One region of the Idiomarina sp. UBA3176 genome, then DNA from elsewhere that is predicted to be linked to it. Evidence: predicted binding sites of a transcription regulator. Region 1 holds the regulator's gene; each other region holds the start of a gene.

Evidence for each region. The regulator ArgR, encoded in region 1, controls arginine synthesis, uptake and breakdown. The targets are predictions, from matches to a motif close to ANTGAATANNTATTCANT.
Region 2: the regulator ArgR is predicted to act here: its motif matches at 1,193-1,210, upstream of B2U97_RS12910 (aspartate aminotransferase family protein).
Region 3: the regulator ArgR is predicted to act here: its motif matches at 877-894, upstream of gltB (glutamate synthase large subunit).

Annotation. Positions count from the first base shown of each region.
Region 1 is NZ_DEXU01000018.1:130,138-132,413, forward strand. Features, by position in the region: gene B2U97_RS07510 (DUF885 domain-containing protein) at 1-10, opposite strand, end outside; gene B2U97_RS07515 (Dyp-type peroxidase) at 127-1,092, shown strand; gene argR (transcriptional regulator ArgR) at 1,068-1,541, opposite strand; gene mdh (malate dehydrogenase) at 1,729-2,276, shown strand, end outside.
Region 2 is NZ_DEXU01000026.1:45,043-47,318, reverse strand. Features, by position in the region: gene B2U97_RS12920 (HDOD domain-containing protein) at 1-359, shown strand, start outside; gene B2U97_RS12915 (flagellar brake domain-containing protein) at 365-1,069, opposite strand; gene B2U97_RS12910 (aspartate aminotransferase family protein) at 1,397-2,276, shown strand, end outside.
Region 3 is NZ_DEXU01000005.1:202,293-204,568, reverse strand. Features, by position in the region: gene nadA (quinolinate synthase NadA) at 1-766, shown strand, start outside; gene gltB (glutamate synthase large subunit) at 905-2,276, shown strand, end outside.

The DNA of each region.
Region 1 (2,276 bases):
GATTACGCATGATTTTTCCTTGCGGTGTCATAACGAATACAGGCATTCTATAATGCCTCTTACGCTAATTAATGTAAAAGCGAATAGAACGAACCCACAAAAATAACAGTTAAATGGGAGAATAGGGTGGATAAAGCTCAGTCAGGAGTCTACGCGGAACCTAATCTGCATGGTCTGACGTTGTTTTGTCACGTCATGAGCGACGACGTTGAAAGTTTACGTCGCAAGTTAGCTCGCTTTCCAGCAATTTTACGCGATCTTGACGCCCGTTTCTCTGAAGGCATGTTAACAGGCTTTGTTGGCATAGGGGCGGACTACTGGGATATTCTTTATCCGCATAAGCGACCGCTTCACTTGCAGGCTTTTCCCGAGCTCAGCGATGGCGACCGTGAAGCGCCAAGACACCCCTATGATCTTGTTATACAGATTCGTTGTGATCGTTTTGACGCTAACTACTTGGCGGGACGCACGCTAATGGAATGGTTTGGCTACGACATTGAAGTGGCTGAGCAAATCCGTTCCTTTCGTTATCTGGACGGCCGCGACTTAACCGGCTTTATCGATGCGCCGGATAACCCGCGGGGTATGCGCAAGCGTAAAGTCGCTTTAGTTGAGGCGCAGGACGATGCGGACTTTGTCGACGGCAGCTACTTATTCGTACAGAAGTTTCGGCATGACTTGCGTCGTTGGGACTACTTAGGCCCTGAAAAGCAGGAACTGCTAATGGGACGCGAGAAAGTATCTGGTGAACGTTTATCAGAAGCCAAAATAGAAGGTGTCACTCACGCTGCGAAAAGTCGCTTAATTGATAGTAGCGAACAGCCTATTCCACTATTGCGGCAGAATATGCCCTGGGGCGACTTGCGCGAACAGGGGCTTCTGGCAATGTATTTTAGCCATTCGCCTAAAATGGTTGTTCAGTGGCTAAAGAACCGTTATTACGCCGACGAACAGGGAGCTTACGACCCTTTACTAGATTACTCACAAGCCGTGTCCAGCTCAGGTTTTTTTGTTCCTTCAATGCGCTTTATGGAAGCGAACAAAGAAGTTGCCGACGACATAGCTGACTATGAAGAGGGCAGTACCGCCTGATTCGCAAACAGCTCGCGTACTTTTCGCAGAGTGAATTCAATATCAGCAACTTTAAGCGGTGCAATAAAAATCGTGTCGTCACCAGCAATAGTACCAAGTACGCCTTCCTTTTTACCGACCGAATCCAGCAACCGCGCAATTAACTGGGCGGCGCCTGGGCTTGTGCGAATAATGACCATCACATCATTATGCTGAATATCCAGTACAAGCTGGCTTAATGGTGCCCGGGTGGAAGGCACGGCTAAATCAGGCGGTAAACAGTAGACCATTTCCTGTTTCGCATTGCGGGTACGAACCGCTCCTTGCTTACTCAGCATGCGCGACACTTTAGACTGGCTAATGTTATCAAAGCCCTCGGCTTTTAAGGCGTTAACAATTTCCCCTTGAGAGCCATAACGCTCTTCGCGGAGCAAAGTTTTAAAAGCTTCGAGTAACGTGTCCTGCACCATGTGAGTGTCAAATTCCTATGCTGTTTACGTGCTATAATAATAGACAGTGTACTGCATAAAGATGCGCTATTCGAGTGCTGAATGTGTATCGCGCAAAGTTGTATTTTTATTGATATAGGAGTACAGTTTTGCCCCAAATTCTGCATTTTTAAGCAGTTTAAATTGACCAACAAAAACGGAGTCTGAGATGAAAGTAGCCGTATTAGGTGCGGCCGGTGGTATCGGCCAGGCATTGTCATTACTTCTGAAAACCCAATTACCAGCAGGTTCAGAATTATCGTTGTATGACGTTGCGCCAGTAGTTCCAGGTGTGGCGGTTGACTTAAGTCATATCCCTACCGACGTGAAAGTAACAGGCTTCGGTAAAGACGACTTAGCATCAGCATTAGTTGGCAGCGACATCGTATTGATTCCTGCCGGCGTACCACGTAAGCCAGGTATGGATCGCTCTGACCTGTTCAACATGAACGCCGGCATCGTTAAAAACTTAGTTCAAGGCGTTGCAGAAAACTGTCCTAACGCTTGTGTTGGTATCATTACTAACCCAGTAAACACCACGGTTCCAATCGCTGCCGAAGTCCTGAAAAAAGCAGGCTGCTACGATAAGCGTAAACTGTTCGGTGTTACTACGCTGGACGTTATCCGTTCAGAAGCCTTTGTTGGTGAGTTGCGTGGTCTGAACCCGGAAAACGTTAATGTACCAGTTATCGGTGGGCATAGCGGCACAACCATTTT
Region 2 (2,276 bases), on a different contig from region 1:
ACAATACTATTGTCACTTTAACTCCGGACGAACGCTTTCTACGCGACTTAATGCTGGAAAAGGATAAAGACGTGAGCTATCTGGTTGCTGAAGGCTGGGGGTTAAAGCGTGTTCCGGTAAGCAAACACTTATTGGCTTTTACGCAAAGCAAAACGAAAGACAAAGGCTATGAATCTGAATACGCGGAAGCCTTAGCCCAAGCTAATGCTTATTGCGAATTCAGAATGCTGCGGGAAGTGGACCTTGCCAGTCTGGAAGAGGGTAAACATCTACTCAATAAGCATTCAATAACGTCAGAAACTGTTGCTCGCTTGCACAATGTGAGCTTAAAACGCCCGCCAATTGTCGTGCCGGAATAGAGAGGTCAGCACTCAAACTCGGTGTCGATTAATAAATGCTCGAACACTTTACCGATATGCGCTTCCTCGTCAGTGAAGCGCACGCCAACACTTATCATTCCATGCTCTTTGCGCTGATTCATAATTTGACCTGAAAGAGTCAGAGGCTCTTTCTGAGAACCCGAGCCAATACTGATTTTTATATTCATATGAGTGACATTACCTGTCTGGTTCTGCGCCTTAAACACAATTCGACACCCGGCAGAAGAGATATCGACGATAACACCACTGGCCAATTTCTTTTTAGTGTTAGTCTGGCTGCCGTCAGCAGTAACATCGACTGGAATGTGTGTTCGAACCCTCCGCTGTGCGCGTAGTGCGCGATTCTCAATTTCTTTGGGATAATCCAGATACAGCAACCTGAACGGGATATTTGAGACGGCCCGGATCTTTGTTTTAAACGCCAGGCATTCACCCGCTTCTCCCTCTAAAACCAAGCGAACAATAACCGGGTTGCCTTCATATAACACATCGGCATAGCTGCCGTCAGTGCGTGGATTCGGCTGTTTTAACAATAAATAGTTACCGGTATCAAAGCCCACAACCTGAAGCTTGGTGCGCACCTTGGTCGCCGAAGAAAACTCAACATCAATTACGTCGCCCGGACGTAAGTAGGTAAGCTTTAACTGTGGTTGAGATGAGGCGTTCAGGGGCGGAGTCTGATTTTCCATAACGTCTTCTGTTGCCGAACATTTATTCAATAAGTCAGGCTAAATTAACACCAGTTAAAGATCAATGTAATTCTGCGTACTTAAATGTTAATTCGGAGAAAACATTTTCGTGACCTAAAAAATAATGACTAAAGATTCATGGTTTCAGTATGCATTAGCATAACTATTCGTATCTTATGCAAGAAAAGCGTAAACCCTCGGGATTAGGGATTTATAACCGAATTATCACAGACAAACTGCACAAATTTTGGCATAATAGCCGGCTACTTTTAGAGATGAATTTGTTGACACCTTTGTTAACTCGCTAAGGCGATAAGGACGAGAGTAATGACAGACAATAAGACAGTAAACCGTGAAATGTTTAATGATGTAATGGTTCCAAACTACAACCCGGCATCGATGATTCCAGTTAAAGGAGAAGGTGCTCGTGTTTGGGATCAAGAAGGTCGTGAGTATGTCGACTTTGCCGGTGGTATCGCTGTGAACTGTCTTGGTCATTGCCACCCAGCGATGGTGTCAGCCCTACAGGAACAGAGCCAGAAGTTGTGGCATCTAAGTAATGTTTTTACCAACGAACCGGCAATTCGTCTGGCGAAGAAATTAACCGAAGCCACCTTTGCTGATCGCGTTTACTACGCTAACTCAGGTGCTGAAGCCAACGAAGCGGCATTAAAGTTGGCGCGTCGCTGGGCAATTGAAAAGCACGGTGAGCATAAGCAACAAATTATTGCTTTTACCAAAGGTTTCCACGGACGCACCTTCTTTACCGTAACCGTGGGTGGCCAGCCAGCCTACTCTGACGGTTTTGGTCCAAAACCTGGTGCTATTGAGCATGTGGATTACAACAACATCGACGCGCTTAAGGAACTGATTTCCGACAAAACTTGCGCGGTAATGATGGAGCCATTGCAAGGTGAAGGCGGCGTAGTAAGCCCTGACGTGGAATTCGTGAAGGCGGTACGTGAACTGTGTAATGAAAACGACGCGTTATTGATTTTTGATGAAGTACAAACAGGCTTTGGCCGTACCGGTAGCCTCTATGCTTATGAACAGCTGGGCGTAACGCCGGATATTCTGACTTCAGCCAAGGCTTTAGGCGGTGGTTTCCCTATTGGCGCTATGCTGACAACAACGGAAATTGCTGAGCATCTTAAACCTGGTACTCACGGTAGTACTTACGGCGGTAACCCACTGGCATGTGCTGTAT
Region 3 (2,276 bases), on a different contig from region 1:
CGAGACGGCTAAAATTCTTACGCCTCATAAGCAAGTGTTGATGCCAACATTGAAAGCCGAATGTTCCCTTGATCTTGGCTGTCCACCAGAAAAATTTGCTGAGTTTTGTGATCAACATCCTGACCGGACAGTTGTCGTTTATGCGAATACTTCAGCAGCGGTAAAAGCTCGTGCAGACTGGGTAGTGACATCCAGTATGGCGCTTGAGCTTGTTGACCATTTGGATGCAAAAGGAGAAAAAATTCTTTGGGCACCAGATAAGCATTTAGGCGGTTATATTGCACGGGAAACCGGAGCTGATATGTTGTTGTGGCAGGGCGCCTGCGTCGTGCATGATGAGTTTAAAGCGAAAGCCCTGCAGGATATGAAAAAGCTTCACCCCGAGGCGGCTATTCTCGTGCACCCCGAGTCGCCGGAGAATATTGTCGCGATGGCAGATGCTGTCGGTTCTACCTCGCAGCTTATTAAGGCGAGTCAGGAATTGCCAAATGAAACCTTCATAGTGGCTACCGACAAAGGCATTTTTTATAAAATGCAGCAGCTGCAACCGAATAAGACCTTTATTGAAGCCCCCACTGCGGGTAACGGCGCAACGTGTCGCAGTTGTGCGCATTGCCCCTGGATGGCAATGAACGGCTTAAAAGCGATAGAAGAAGCGTTAACGGACGGTGGAGAAACACATGAGATTCATGTCGATGAAGCTCTGGGCAAAAAAGCCATGGTGCCGCTAGACCGAATGCTGGAATTTGCAGCGACTTTAAAGTGATTTAAAAGGCTCCTTCGGGAGCCTTTTTACTTTTTGTCTATACAACATATTTGTAACAATAATAGCCCCAGTGCCTACCGAAGCTGATGCCTGCATGGTAATCTAGCTTTATTGAATAATTATTCGAGTGGTATAAGCATGGGACTTTATGATCCAGCTGATGTCCGTGATAACTGCGGCTTCGGCCTTATCGCTGATATTAATGGCGAAGCTCAGCAAGGTTTAATTTCTACCGCAGTAAAAGCGCTGGACCGTATGCAACATCGTGGTGGTATTGGTGCCGACGGTAAAACCGGAGATGGCTGCGGACTACTACTGCAAATGCCCGAGCAGTTTTTCCGCCAGTACGCAGAAACTCAAGGTTGGCAGCTCAGTAAGAAATTCGCTGTCGGTATGGTATTTTTTAGTCGCGATAAGGATAAGCGCGAGTCCGCCCGCCACCTTATTGAGCAAGAGCTTCAACGAGAGACTTTAGCGGTCACTGGCTGGCGTAAAGTTCCGGTCAACAACCAAGTACTGGGTGAAGGCGCTAAATCGTCTGAGCCGGTTATTGAGCAGGTTCTGGTGTCGGCTCCGCCGGGCTGGCGTAAAAAAGATTTGGAAAGACGCTTGTATATGGCGCGGAGACGCGTCGAAAAGCTGATGCCTAATCAGGATGAGCTCTATATTTCCTCGTTGTCGAGTCTGGTCTTAGTCTATAAAGGCCTGATGATGGCAGCTGACTTGCCAGCTTATTACACTGACTTAGCCGATGCCGAAATGAAAACCTCTATTTGTGTTTTCCATCAGCGCTTTTCTACTAATACGGAACCGCGCTGGCCGCTGGCTCAGCCGTTCCGGTTCCTTGCCCACAACGGCGAAATTAATACTATACGTGGGAATCGTCAGTGGACGCAGGCAAGAGCTTATAAATTCCAGACCCCCTTACTGCCTGACTTACAGGACGCAAAGCCACTGGTGGGACTGTCAGGCTCCGATTCTGCGTCGTTAGACAATATGCTGGAGCTGTTACTGGCCGGTGGCATGGATTTATTCCGGGCCATGCGCTTGCTTATCCCGCCGGCATGGCAGGGCGATGCCACCATGTCGGACGACATGCGTGCCTTTTACGAGTTTAACTCTCTGCATATGGAGCCCTGGGATGGGCCTGCCGGTGTGGTCATGAGTAATGGCCGGCATGTGGCCTGTAGTCTGGATAGAAATGGTCTGCGTCCGGCGCGGTATGTTCTGACCCGCTCAGGTATTCTGACCATTGCATCCGAAGTGGGTATCTGGGATTACGACGAGCAGGAAGTGATAGAAAAAGGCCGCCTGGGACCGGGACAAATGATGGCGGTGGATACCTATACCGGCAAAATTTGGTATAACGACCAAATTGAAGAAGAACTCAAGCAGCGTCACCCTTATAAACAATGGCTGGAACAACACCGTCGCCACTTGATACCGTTTGAACGCAGCCACGCCGACAAGCTGGGTAAACGTTTGTATGACGACGAGACTATGCTGGTTT